DNA from 2 places in the Micromonospora sp. WMMD735 genome. Region 2 is predicted to be linked to the other one. Evidence: predicted binding sites of a transcription regulator. Region 2 holds the regulator's gene; the other holds the start of a gene.
What was found. Region 2 encodes HspR, which represses chaperone genes until heat shock. Its sites were predicted from a motif close to TTGAGTNNNNNNNACTCAA; they were not measured.
Positions count from the first base shown of each region.

Region 1 (7,051 bases), 3.7 Mb from region 2:
GCACCAGCAGGTACTCGTCGGCGGTGAGGCGGACGGCCCGGTCGACCGGGCGCAGCGGGGCGGTCAGCGCGGCGATCACGGCCTGAGCCTCGCGGGCGGCGCTGCGTCGCCCGAACCGTTCCGGGGCACCGGCCGGCTCACCGACGCGCACCCCGATCAGCGCCACCGGCAGGGTGCCGGCGGCGGTCACCCCGTCCATCCCGGTCCAGTGGCGCAGTGTCGGCTCGTCCACCAGCCCCGGCGGGCCGTCCCCCGGCTCGGCGTGCCGGCCCGGCCCGGCCCGGTGGGCGCGTTCCGCCCGGTCGGCCATCAGCCGCAACGCCGCCTCGGCCCGGCTCTCCCCGGGGGTGGCCGGCAGGTCCCGGACCCGGTGCAGCACCTGGTCGATCGCGGTCAGCGCGACCGGGGGGAGCCGGTCGCCGAGCTGGGTGCGCAGCCGGATCACCTCGTGCAGCGCCTCGTCGCGGCGGAACCCCCAGCGGCCGGCGAAGAGCCGCCCCTGTTCGAGGGTGTCGGCCGGCACCACCTCCCGGCGGTCCCGGGCCACCAGGCTCGCCCCGAACCGGGGGGTCAGCGCCACCACACTCCACTCGCGGGCCAGTTCCTCGGTGTCGTCGAGCGTCACCGGGTACGCCCCGGCGGGCAGCTCCGGCGGTGTCTGCCCGACCGACCCGACCACGGTGACCGTCGCGCCGGCCGCGATCCGGGCGTAGCGCTCCCGCTCCCGCAGGAAGTACGGCATCCGCTGGAACAGGGCGATCACCACCAGCGGGCCGTCCTCGGCGGTGGCCAGCGCCGACCGCTCGATGGCGTGGGAGACCGTGACGAGACTCCGCTTGGTCAACAGTTCCGGGGCCGGTCCGTCGTGCAGCACCCCGTGAGCGTAGAGATCGAGCCCGGGGCGCACCAACCGCCTGGTGCCGCGTCCGTCGCCCGAACCGGCGGGGCGGAGATCGCCCTCGACGTCCTAGACTCGGCCGGTCACTTTCGCCTGCCCCGGACGGACCGACCCGACGATGACGCGTACCGCCACCGACGACGACGCCCGGCTGCGGCCGGTACCGTCCGGTGTCGCGCCGCTGTTCGTCCGGGCCGGCCAGGCCGTGTACGCCGCCCGTCGGCTCGGTGACCTGGTGTCGCGGCGGCCGGCCGGGGTCACCGGGCACCAGTGGAGTTCCGCCCTGCGCGAGGAGTTCGACCACGTCGTCTGCGCGGCCGACACCGGTGTGCCGCTGTTCGCCCTGACCGTCGGCCCGACCGCGCCCCCGGGTTCGGCCGGGCAGCGGGCCGGGCGGATGGCCGCCGCGGTGTGCGCCGCCGTGGGCCTGCCGGTGCTGCGGATCGGCTCGCCGACGCTGCGGGCCGCCGGGCACGGCCGGCGCATCGTCACGTACGTCATCGACGCGCGCGCCTATGCCGCCGGGGCCGCACCGGACGGGTCGGACGACGCCCCGGTGGGTTTCCGGGACATCGTCGGCCGGCTGCCGGACGGGCGTACCGGGCCGGTCAACGATCTCGGCGCGTTGTCCCGGGCGGCGGCCGTCGAGGCGTACGTGTCGCGGCGGCTCAGCGATCCGATCGTGCGCGGGTTGCACGTGCGCTGGCGCGACGGGACGGCCGAGGGGTGGAGCTGGGTCGAGGTGCGTCCCGGCCGGTGCCTGGTGGAGCGGGTCACGGTGCACGAGGCGCGGCTGCACTGCGGGGTGGACCCGGGCCGGCTGGCCGAGGATCTCGCGGCGGTGGCGGTGGGTGAACGGCTGGCCGGGGCGGACGACGAGGAACCGGTCCTGCTCGACCGGGACGAGCTGCGCCGGCAGATCCGCGCCCTGCGGGACCGGCGTGACGAGTTGGCCGCCCCGTTCGCGTTCGAGCACCTCTGCGTGGACTGACCGCCGTCGAAACGGCCGGCCGCCGAGCGACCCGCCGTCATTTTCCGGCGACGGTTGGTGACATTGCGGCCCGCCCGGAAAACGGTCCGGGATTCCTCGATCCGCGTTGAACCTTCGCCGATGCCGGCCCGTACCTAAGCGGGAATGGACAGGATCTTCCCAGCCGCGCCACCCGACGCGGCGGACGGTGCGGAAAGGCATCGTCGGCCATCGACGTGCGACCGGAACGTCGCAGCGTCTCCGGCGGGGGTGACCGACCCGGAAAGGGTCGCCTCGTCGGGGGCGCGAGTCAGGTACCGGATCGAGAAGGAGAGCAATTCGATGCGCAGGTCCACAGGGGCACGCCGGTCTTCCGGTAACGCGCGGAGCAAGCGGCTGCTGGCGGCGGTCGGTGCGCTCGTCGTCTTCGGCGGTATCGCCGCCGTCACCCAGATCTCCTCGGCCGGGGACAAGCCGAGGCAGCAGACCCGCAACGTCTCGTCGGCCTGCGTCGCACCGAGCCCCGGTGCCACCTCGCCGAGCGGGCGCGGCAGCACCACCCAGACGTGGCAGAACGGCAGATGGGTCCGCAACCACTGGGGTGACGGGCAGATGTCCGTCGCCGAGTGCCAGGCCGTCAAGGCGGGCAACGCGCCGGTGACCACGCTGGCCTCGACGGTTGCCTGCCCGGAGGTCACCCCCCGGCTGCCGCAGATCCCGGCCCAGGCCAAGGCCGAGGTGGACAAGGAACTCGCCCTGCTCAAGACCCAGATCGACGACGCCAACAAGCGGTTGGCGGCCGAGGGGCGCAACGGCAAGGCGTTCATCGACAACGCCATCCTCGGCCCGCTGGCCGACAAGCGCCGGTCGGCGCTGAACCGGATCGCCACCGCGATCGGCCGCTTCGCCCAGCGCCCGCAGGGCTTGGAGCAGCTCGCCGGCTGCCAGGTGGCGGCCAACAACGGCGGCAACAACGGTGGTCAGAACGGCAACAACGGCGGCCAGAACGGCAACAACGGGAACAACGGCGGCCAGAACGGCAACAACGGCAACAACGGCGGCCAGAACAACAACGGCGGCAACAACGGCAACAACGGCAACGCCCTGGGCGTGCTGGCGAAGGACTGCGCCAACAGCCGGTTGCAGGCGCACGACGGCTTCCAGAACGGCAACCGGTGCGTCAGCACCGCGTTCGGCGAGGTGGGGGCGGCGGCCAACAACCCGTCGCTGCTGATCACGCAGTTCCCCAACCAGGTGCAGCGCAACCAGGCCTTCACCCTGAAGGTCTCCACCCGTAACCTGGTCCGCGACCGGTTCCTGGCGGCCGGCCAGGGCGGCTACTACCTGGAGAGTTCGGTGCTCAACGGTCAGGGCCTGACCCGCGGTCACTTCCACACCGCCTGCCGGATGCTCCAGAACACCAACCAGGCGCCCTCGAACCCGCAGGACGTGCCGGCGTTCTTCGTCGCCACCGAGGACGGCAAGGGCGGCAACCAGGCCGACGACGTGACCATCCAGATCCCGGGCCTGCCGCAGTCGGGTACGGCGCAGTGCGCGGTCTGGGCCGGCGACGGCTCGCACCGGGTGCCGATGATGGAGCGGGCCAACCAGACCCCCGCCTTCGACGTGGTGCGCATCCGGGTCAACTGACCCGACCGGCAACGACTGCGGGCCACCCCAGGATTCCCTGGGGTGGCCCGCAGTCGTTGCGTGCCCGCCGGTTCGCGTGCGGCGGGGCGGACAGCGTACCGGCGGATGTTTTCGGTGCGGGGTCGTGGGATGGAAATTGTGGACACGGCAAAAACGCCGGGGTCACGCTGGATATCCCAGCGTGACCCCGGCGTGTCCGTTCGTGATCCGGCCCGCTGTCAGCGGTTCTTCCACGCCTCCACGACCGAGACCGGGATGCGCCCGCGCTCGGAGATTTCGTGTCCGTTCTTGGTCGCCCATTCCCGGATGGCGCGGTTCTGCTCGCGATCCATTCCCGAGACGCCGGGCCGGGTGGGGCGCCGGGCCGGGCGACCGGCCTCGACGGCACCTCGGCCCATTCGACGGCCAGCGGTGATGTAGGCGTCGAGCGCCTTGCGCAGCACCCCCGCGTTCTCGTCGGAGAGGTCGATGGTGTACGCCGCCCCATCCAGGCTGAACTCGACGGTCCGATCGGCCTTTCCGCCGTCGAGGTCGTCGGTCAGAACGGTGATTACTTTCCTTGCCATCGCCATTACTCCCTGTGGTGATCGGGGTGTGCTAAGAGTTTGACGTATCTGACGGCAAATCCGCAACAATATGCCTCCCTTTCATTTGGCGGGTCGCGCCAATCCTGGGAAATCCGGGTGCGGCCAATGCTGGCCGGCGGTGACGGTGCGGCTGGGATGTGTCCTGAGTCACAGGTCGGAACACAGGGCACGGTTTGTGACTTGAGTGAGACACGCTCAACCTCAAGTGATGGCAGGTGCTCGATGGCAACCCTTCCGGTACTTCCCCTGACCGACGTCGTCCTGCTGCCCGGCATGGTCATCCCGGTGACCCTCGACCCGACCACCCAGGCCGCCGTCGACGCCGCCCGGGCCAGCGGCGACAAGACCCTGCTCGCCGTCCCCCGCATCGACGGCGAGTACGGCCCCGTCGGCACGATCGCCACCATCGAGAAGGTGGGCCGCCTTCCCGACGGTGAGCCCGCCGCCGTGGTGCGTGGCCTCGCCCGCGCCCGGATCGGCTCCGGCGTCCCCGGACCCGGCGCGGCCCTCTGGGTGGAGGCCACCCGGCTCGACGAACCCGCCCCCGCCGGCCGCGCCCGTGACCTGGCCCGCGAGTACCGCGCCCTGATGACCTCAGTGCTCCAGCAGCGGGGCGCCTGGCAGGTCATCGACGCGATGGAGCGGATGACCGACCTGTCCGAACTGGCCGACGCGGCCGGCTACGCGCCCTGGCTCAGCCTGGCGCAGAAGACCGAACTGCTCGCCGCCCAGGACGTCACCGCCCGGCTGGAACTGCTCGTCGGCTGGGTGAAGGACCACCTCGCCGAGCAGGAGGTCACCGAGCAGATCACCAGCGACGTGCGGGAGGGGCTGGAGAAATCCCAACGGGAGTTCCTGCTCCGCCAGCAGCTCGCCGCGATCCGCAAGGAACTCGGCGAGGACGAGCCGGACGGCTCCGCCGACTACCGCTCCCGGGTGGAGTCCGCCGACCTGCCGGACAAGGTCCGCGAGGCGGCGCTGCGCGAGGTCGGCAAGCTGGAGCGCGCCAGCGACGCCTCACCCGAGGCGGGCTGGATCAGGACCTGGCTGGACACGGTGCTGGAGATGCCGTGGAGCACGCGCACCGAGGACAACACCGACCTGACGGCGGCGCGGGCGGTGCTCGACGCCGACCACGCCGGCCTGGCCGACGTCAAGGACCGCATCCTGGAGTACCTGGCGGTGCGCAACCGGCGGGCCGAGCGCAACCTCGGGGTGGTCGGTGGACGCGGCTCCGGCGCGGTGCTCGCCCTCGCCGGCCCGCCCGGTGTCGGCAAGACCAGCCTCGGCGAGTCGGTCGCCCGGGCGCTGGGCCGCAACTTCGTCCGGGTCTCCCTCGGCGGCGTCCGCGACGAGGCCGAGATCCGCGGCCACCGGCGCACCTACGTCGGTGCGCTGCCCGGCCGGATCGTCCGCGCGCTGCGCGAGGCCGGCTCGATGAACCCGGTGGTGCTCCTCGACGAGGTCGACAAGCTCGCCGTCGGGTACGCCGGGGACCCGGCCGCCGCCCTGCTGGAGGTGCTCGACCCGGCCCAGAACCACACCTTCCGCGACCACTACCTCGAAGTCGACCTCGACCTGTCCGACGTGCTCTTCCTGGCCACCGCCAACGTGGTGGAGACCATCCCCGGCCCGCTGCTGGACCGGATGGAACTGGTCACCCTGGACGGGTACACCGAGGACGAGAAGGTCGCCATCGCCCGCGACCACCTGCTGCCCCGGCAGCTCCAGCGGGCCGGCCTGACCGCCGACGAGGTGACCGTCACCGACGAGGTGCTGGCGCTGATCGCCGGTGAGTACACCCGCGAGGCGGGCGTCCGGCAGCTCGAACGGGCCCTGGCCAAGATCCTGCGCAAGGTCGCCGTGGCCCTGGCCACCGACCCGACCCCGGTCCGGGTCGACACCGACACCCTGGCCCGCTACCTGGGCCGGCCGAAGTTCACCCCGGAGTCGGCCGAGCGGACGGCGGTGCCCGGCGTGGCCACCGGTCTCGCCGTCACCGGCGCCGGCGGCGACGTGCTCTTCATCGAGGCCACCAGCATGGACGGTGAGCCGGGACTGACCCTCACCGGGCAGCTCGGCGACGTGATGAAGGAGTCCGCCCACATCGCGCTGTCCTACCTGCGCGCCAACGGGCGGCGCTACGGCCTCGACCCGAACGTCCTGGCCGGACGCCGGATCCACCTGCACGTGCCGGCGGGTGCGGTGCCCAAGGACGGCCCCAGCGCCGGCATCACCATGGTCACCGCGCTGGCGTCCCTGGTGACCGGCCGACCGGTACGGCCCGAGTTCGGGATGACCGGCGAGGTGACACTGTCCGGGCGGGTACTGCCCATCGGCGGGGTGAAGCAGAAGCTGCTCGCCGCGCACCGGGCCGGCCTGACCGAGGTGATCATCCCGGCCCGCAACGAGCCCGACCTCGACGACCTGCCCACCGAGGTGCGCGAGGCGCTGACCGTGCACACCCTGGCCGACGTGGCCGACGTGCTCGCCCTGGCGTTGCGCCCGGCCGAGATCGACGCGGACACGCTCGGCGGTCGACCGGTCGGCGCCGCCTGACCGGAGCCCACCCACGGCCCCCGACGTCGCGCCCGGCGTCGGGGGCCGCTGCGGCCCCGTAATCTGGACCCCTCCCGTTTCCCGCATCCGCCACCGCCCGGTGGCACCCCCGGAGGCGACCACCCGTGAACATGTTCCTGTGGATCGTGCAGATCCTGCTCGCCGCGCTCTTCGCCGGCGCGGGACTGACCAAACTCATCCAGCCCAAGGAGAAGCTGCTCGACCGGATGGCATGGGTGCGGAACACCCCGCCGCTGCAGGTCAAGGCGCTCGGCGCGGCCGAGGTGCTGGCCGCGCTGGGGCTGGTCCTGCCCGGCCTCACCGGCATCGCCACGGTGCTCACCCCGCTGGCCGCCGTCGGGCTGGTGATCGTGATGGTCGGCGCGG
Region 1 is NZ_JBMHMJ010000002.1:1,570,792-1,577,842, reverse strand. Features, by position in the region: gene ACN268_RS06930 (DICT sensory domain-containing protein) at 1-874, opposite strand, end outside; gene ACN268_RS06925 (hypothetical protein) at 1,017-1,889, shown strand; gene ACN268_RS06920 (hypothetical protein) at 2,211-3,518, shown strand; gene ACN268_RS06915 (histone-like nucleoid-structuring protein Lsr2) at 3,737-4,084, opposite strand; gene lon (endopeptidase La) at 4,328-6,664, shown strand; gene ACN268_RS06905 (DoxX family protein) at 6,796-7,051, shown strand, end outside.
Region 1: the regulator HspR is predicted to act here: its motif matches at 4,286-4,304, upstream of lon (endopeptidase La).

Region 2 (7,051 bases):
CATCCGCTCGGTCAAGCGGGAGATCGGCACCAACTGGACCGTCGACATCGACGGCAAGAAGTACACCCCGCAGGAGATCTCGGCGCGCACGCTGATGAAGCTCAAGCGGGACGCCGAGGCCTACCTGGGCGAGCAGATCACCGACGCGGTGATCACCGTGCCCGCCTACTTCAACGACGGCCAGCGCCAGGCCACCAAGGAGGCCGGCGAGATCGCCGGCTTCAACGTGCTGCGGATCGTCAACGAGCCGACCGCGGCGGCCCTGGCGTACGGGCTGGACAAGGGCTCCAAGGAGCAGACCGTCCTGGTCTTCGACCTCGGTGGCGGCACCTTCGACGTGTCCCTGCTGGAGCTGGCCGAGGGCGTCGTCGAGGTCAAGTCGACCAGCGGTGACAACCAGCTCGGCGGCGACGACTGGGACCAGCGGATCATCGACCACCTGGTGAAGACGTTCCGGGGCGAGCACGGCATCGACCTGGGTCAGGACAAGATGGCGCTGCAGCGGCTCCGCGAGGCGGCCGAGAAGGCCAAGATCGAGCTGTCGGCGGCGACCACCACCAACATCAACCTGCCGTACATCACCGCCGGGTCGGCCGGCCCGCTGCACCTGGACGTGACGCTCAGCCGCGCCGAGTTCCAGCGGATGACGCAGGACCTGCTGGACCGCTGCAAGGGCCCGTTCGAGCAGGCCGTGAAGGACGCCGGCATCAAGATCGCCGACGTCGACCACGTGATCCTGGTCGGCGGCTCCACCCGGATGCCGGCCGTGACCGACCTGGTCAAGCAGCTCACCGGCCGCGACCCCAACAAGGGCGTCAACCCGGACGAGGTCGTCGCCGTCGGCGCGGCCCTGCAGGCCGGTGTGCTCAAGGGCGAGGTCAAGGACGTCCTGCTGCTCGACGTGACCCCGCTGAGCCTGGGCATCGAGACCAAGGGCGGCATCTTCACCAAGCTCATCGAGCGCAACACCACCATCCCGACCAAGCGCTCCGAGGTCTTCACCACGGCCGACGACAACCAGCCGTCGGTGCTGATCCAGGTGTTCCAGGGCGAGCGCGAGATCGCGGCGTACAACAAGAAGCTCGGCACCTTCGAGCTGACCGGCCTCCCGCCGGCGCCGCGCGGCGTGCCGCAGATCGAGGTCACCTTCGACATCGACGCCAACGGCATCGTCAACGTGCACGCCAAGGACCTGGGCACCGGCAAGGAACAGAAGATGACGATCACCGGCGGCTCGTCGCTGCCGAAGGACGACATCGAGCGGATGCGCCGGGACGCCGAGGAGCACGCCGACGACGACAAGCGTCGCCGGGAGGAGGCCGAGACCCGCAACGTGGCCGAGGCGCTCCAGTGGCAGACCGAGAAGTTCCTCGCCGAGAGCGGCGACAAGCTGCCCACGGAGAACCGGGAGCAGCTCAACGAGGCCCTCGGTGAGCTGCGCGGCGCGCTCGGCGGCCAGGACATCGAGAAGATCAAGGCGGCCCACGAGCGGCTCGCCCAGGTCTCCCAGCAGGCCGGTTCGCTGCTCTACTCGCAGCAGGCCGAGCAGGGTGAGCAGCCGGGCGCGGCCGGCGCGGGCGCGGGTGCCGGAGCCGGCGCGGGTGCCACCGGTGCCGCCGGGGCCCCCAAGGCGGGCGGCCCGGACGACGTGGTCGACGCGGAGATCGTGGACGAGGACAAGAAGTGACGCTCCGCGCCACCGCACAGGGAACGAGGTAGTCGCATGACGGAGAAGCCACGAGCCGCCGACCCGGACACCTCCGGGTCGACGCCGGGTGGCTCCGCGCCCACCGACGACGGGCCGCGGGTCGTCATCCGGGACAACCGCAAGCTCGGCAAGACCGAGGAGACGCCTGCCGCCGCCGACGCCGGGGCCGACGTCCCGGCCGAGGGGCTGGTCGAGGAGTCCGAGGTGGTGGTCGACGAGATCGAGGCCGAGGCCACCGCCCTCGACGACCCGGCACCGACCGGTCCGCCGGTGGTGGACGCCCCCGCGCAGCCGGTCGACGGCAGCGCCACGGGCTCCCCGCTCGGTGCCGAGCTGGAAGCCCTCCGGGCCGAGCTGGACGAGCGGACCCGGGACCTGCAACGGGTGTCGGCGGAGTACGCCAACTACCGCAAGCGGGTGGACCGGGACCGGGGCGTGGTCCAGGAACAGGCGACCGGCTCGGTGCTCGCCGCGCTGCTGCCCATCCTGGACGACCTGGACCGGGCCCGGGAGCACGGCGACCTGGTCGGGCCGTTCGGCACCGTGGCCGAGCAGCTCACCACGGCGCTGGGCAAGTTCGGCCTGACGCCCTTCGGCGAACAGGGCGACCCGTTCGACCCGACCCGGCACGAGGCGGTCGCGCACCAGACCTCACCGGACGTCGACGAGCCCACCTGCGTGCAGGTGATGCGTCGGGGTTACCTGCTCGGCGAGCGGCTGCTGCGGCCGGCCATGGTCGCGGTCGCCGACCCGGAATAGTGCACGGCCATCCGGTCGCCCCGCCCGCCTACCGAGGCGGGCGGGGCGACCGGGCCACATCTCACGGAAGGGGGTGGACCGGTGAGTTCCAAGGACTGGATCGAGAAGGACTTCTACGCCACGTTGGGCGTGGAGAAGTCCGCCTCCTCGGACGAGATCAAGAAGTCGTACCGGAAACTGGCCCGGGAGTCGCACCCGGACCACAACCCCGGTGACCCGAAGGCCGAGGAGCGGTTCAAGGCCGTCTCCGAGGCGTACGCGGTGCTCGGCGACGACGCCAAACGCCGCGAGTACGACGAGATGCGCTCGCTGTTCGGTTCGGGCGCGTTCCGGCGGGGCGCCCGTGGCGCGGGTCAGCCCGGCGGGGTCCCGTTCGACGTCTCCGACCTGTTCGGCGGCGGTGGCGGCGGGGACAACCGGTTCGGTGGCGGCGGCTTCACCGACCTGTTCAGTTCGATCTTCTCCGGTGGCGGTGGCGGTGGCGGTGGCGGTGGCCCTGCCCGGGCGCGTGGACCGGCCCGGGGCCGGGACGTGGAGGCCGAGGTCGCGCTCGACTTCGGCGACGCCGTCCGGGGCGTCACCCTGCCGTTGACGTTGCGCGCCCCCGGGGTCTGCGACACCTGCCACGGCAACGGCGCGAAGCCGGGCACCCAGCCGATCGCCTGCCCGGTCTGCCACGGTGCCGGGGTGACCACCCGGGACCAGGGGTCGTTCAGCTTCTCCGAGCCGTGCCGCAACTGCCAGGGCGTCGGGACGGTCGTCGAGGAGAAGTGCCCCGAGTGCCAGGGCACCGGCGGGGTCACCAAGACCCGCACGCTCAACGTCCGGTTCCCCGCCGGAGTGGCCGACGGCCAGCGGATCAGGCTGGCCGGGCGGGGCGAGCCGGGGCAGCGCGGCGGGCCGGCGGGTGACCTGTTCGTGCAGGTCAAGGTTCGCCCCGACGACCTGTTCGGGCGTACCGGTGACGACCTGACGCTGGCCGTGCCGATCACCTTCGCCGAGGCGGTGCTCGGCACCGACCTGCGGGTGCCCACGCTGGACGGCGCGGTGACCCTGCGCGTGCCGCCGGGCACCCCGTCCGGGCGGGTGCTGCGGGCCCGGGGCAAGGGTGTCGTACGACGGGACGGGCGGGCCGGCGACCTGCTGGTCACGCTGGACGTGGTGGTGCCGGCGACGGTGTCGGACGAGGCGCGGGCGGCGCTGGAGTCGTTCGCCGGGGCGACGCCGCCGGCAGCCCGGGAACATCTCGACGCGCGGGTGCGTCGGATCGGTTGACCGGTGGACGGGTGCGGAGGTGAGTGGGATGTCGGACGGGTTCGTCGGTTCGGGTGACCCTGCCTACGAGGCCAAGGTGCTGATGATCTCGGTTGCGGCACGGATGGCGGGAATGCACCCGCAGACGCTGCGCCAGTACGACCGGCTCGGCCTGGTGCAGGCCGGTCGGGCGGCCGGTGGCGGACGACGGTACAGCGTGCGGGACGTCGTCCTGCTGCGCGAGGTGCAGCGGCTCAGCCAGGACGAGGGCGTCAACCTGGCCGGGGTGAAGCGGATCATCGGGCTGGAACGTCTGGTGGAGCAGGCCCAGCAGCGGGTGGCCCGGCTGGAGGCGGAGCTGGACGCCGCGTACCGGCGGATCGCCGAGCTGGAGACGCTGGCCAGCGGCTTCTCCCGGGGTGATTTGGTGCCGACCAGCCGCACCTCGACGGCCCTGGTGGTCTGGCGTCCCCGCCGCACCGGCCCGACATGATCGACACTTCCGGGCGGGTGGTCCGGTGCCCTCGCCGCATCCGACCGGCATGATCAACACTTCTGGGCGCGAATAGCGGCATCCCTTCGACGGGGTGCCGCTATTCGGCGTATCTGGAGTGAATCTCCCCGAGGCGGAACTCCGGCCCGGCGGGGTTCAGGCATTCCCCCGCCGGGAGCAGGGCTGTCCCGTTAACCTGTGAATCAGGCGCAAGCGAACCAATTCGGACTCCGACAGCGGGGGGAACCGTGGCGGAATCGGCGAAGAAGGTGGCCCGGCAGGCGGAGGAGCGGCTCAACCAGGTGGCCGAGAACGTCCGGGAGAAGTTCGACCGGGTCACCCGGGGCACGTTCTCCGACACGGTGAAGGACGGCAGGTTCGCCGACCGGAACGCCCGCAGGGCGAACCGGGGGCAGGTCGAGCCGAAACGCGGCAACCAGGGCGGACCGCGACGCTGACGATCCGCCGACGTGCGGGCCGGGACCCACGGGGGGTCCCGGCCCGTTCGCCGTCCGGGCGTGGTGGGGCTGGTCCGGCCCGACCGACGTGGTGGGGAGGCTCCGGCCTGATCGCGACGTCAGCCGAGGCGGCGGTTGTCCCGGACCAGGCCACCCTCGCACCAGTCGTGGTAGGTGAAGAGTTCCTGCCGGGCCAGCAGCATCCGGCTGTTGTGCGCCCAGTTGCGTACCAACTCGTCGCCGTCGCGCTCGGCCTGCTCCACCAGCTTGCGGAACCGACGCCGGGGGTGGGCGCGGAACTGCGTCCGGATGCCGTCGGCGGCGTAGATGTAGAGGCAGTGCAGGGCGAAGCGGCGGGCCGGGCAGGCCGGGTCCAGCGCCAACTCGAAGAGGGTGACCACCAGGTGGTCACCCGCCACCAGCAGGTCCCAGTCCCGGGGCAGCGAGGTCAACGGCACCGAGTCGGGTTGGTACGCCCAGGCCCGCAACTCCGCCGGTGACGGGTCGACGGGGTTGGCGAAGCCGCGGAACGTCGGACCGTGCGCGCTCACCCGGCAACCTTCCCGCTCACGCCCGCGGGATGCCTCCGTCCGCCCGCGAGTCCCTGGCCTGCTGGGGCGCAACGCTAGCCGCCGTCACCCGGGCGGCGGAAGACCTGCCGGGAAGCAATTCGGCAACGGATGCCCTGGCCAGGCCGACCCGTGCGGGGTCGGCCCGGCCAGCCGAAACTCAATCGGTGGCGGGCACCGGTCGGGGGTGCTGGGCGGCGATCCGCCGACGGAGCCGCTGTTTGAACCAGCGCATGTCGGGCAGCCGGGCGAGCATCGGACCGGTGATCACGGTGATCAGCACGTACGCCGTGGCGAGCGCGGCCAGCTTGGGTTCGACGGTGCCGGCGGCGACCGCGAGACCTGCGATGACGATGGAGAACTCACCACGGGGCATCAGGGCGAAGCCGGCCCGCCACCGGCCGGGCTCGGCGATCCCGGCCCGCCGGGCCGCCAGGTAGCCGGTGGCCAGCTTCGTCCCCATGGTGACCACGGCCAGCACGATCGCGGGCAGCAGCACCGGCGGCATGTCCCGGGGGTCGGTGACCAGGCCGAAGAAGACGAAGAAGACGGCGGCGAAGAGGTCCCGCAGCGGGGAGAGCAGTTCGGTGGCGTGGTGTGCCACCGGTCCGGACAGGGCGATGCCGACCAGGAACGCCCCGACGGCGGCGGAGACCTGGAGCCGGGCGGCGATCCCGGCGACCAGCAGGGTCAGGCCGAGTACCCCGAGCAGCAGCGCCTCCGGGTCCTTCGCCGACAGGGCGGCGGAGATCAGGTGGCCGAAGCGGATGGCGACGACCAGCACGACCACCACGGTGAGCACCGCGATGCCCAGCGCCATGCCGCCCTTGACCAGGCCCACGCCGGCCAGCAGCGCGGTCACCAGCGGCAGGTAGAGCGCCATCGCCAGGTCCTCGATGACCAGCACGGACAGGATGACCGGGGTTTCCCGGTTACCGACCCGGCCGAGGTCGCCGAGCACCTTGGCGATCACGCCGGAGGACGAGATCCAGGTGATGCCGCCGAGCACCACGGCCGCCACCCAGCCCCAACCGAGCAGCAGCGCGAAGCCGAAACCGGGCAGGGCGTTGAGGACCGCGTCGATCAGGCCGGCCGGTGCCGCCGAGCGCAGGTTGCCGACCAGTTCGTTGGCGCTGTATTCCAGGCCGAGCATGACCAGCAACAGGATGACGCCGATCTCGGCGCCGACGGCGAAGAACTCCTCGCTGGCGGCCAGCGGTAGCAGCCCGCCGTGGCCGAACGCGAGGCCGGCGAGCAGGTAGAGCGGGATGGGGGAGACGCCGAACCGGCGGCTGAGCCGACCGAGCAGCCCGAGCAGCAGGAGGAGAGCGCCGACCTCGACCAGTAGGGTTGTGGTTTCGTGCATCCGCCTCAGCCGTCCGGGTCACTGTCGGCGAGGATGGCGGTCACCCCGTCGAGACCCTGCCGGGTACCGACCACGACCACCACGTCACCGGCCGCGAAGCGGAAGGTGGGATCGGGCGAGACGTTGACCTCGCCCTGCCGGAGTACCGCCACGATCGAGGCGCTGGTGCGGGTGCGTGCCTTGGTGTCACCGAGCCGCTTGTTGACGTACTTCGACCCGGCCGGGATGGCGATCTGCTCGGTGAGCAGCCCGGCCGCCTGCTCGCGCAGGCCGGAGAGCTGACCCAGCATCAGCGACGCGCCGAGGATGTCGGCGAGCGCCTCGGCCTCGTCGTCGGTCAGCGGGATGTCGTGCTGACAGGAGTCGGGATCGTCCGGGTCGTAGAGGACCAGGTCGCGGCGGCCATTGCGGTGGGAGACCACACCGAGCCGGCGGCCGGACTCC
Region 2 is NZ_JBMHMJ010000002.1:5,258,698-5,265,748, forward strand. Features, by position in the region: gene dnaK (molecular chaperone DnaK) at 1-1,687, shown strand, start outside; gene grpE (nucleotide exchange factor GrpE) at 1,724-2,467, shown strand; gene dnaJ (molecular chaperone DnaJ) at 2,549-3,742, shown strand; gene ACN268_RS22840 (heat shock protein transcriptional repressor HspR) at 3,771-4,214, shown strand; gene ACN268_RS22845 (hypothetical protein) at 4,463-4,672, shown strand; gene ACN268_RS22850 (hypothetical protein) at 4,792-5,223, opposite strand; gene ACN268_RS22855 (cation:proton antiporter) at 5,402-6,607, opposite strand; gene ACN268_RS22860 (cation:proton antiporter regulatory subunit) at 6,613-7,051, opposite strand, start outside.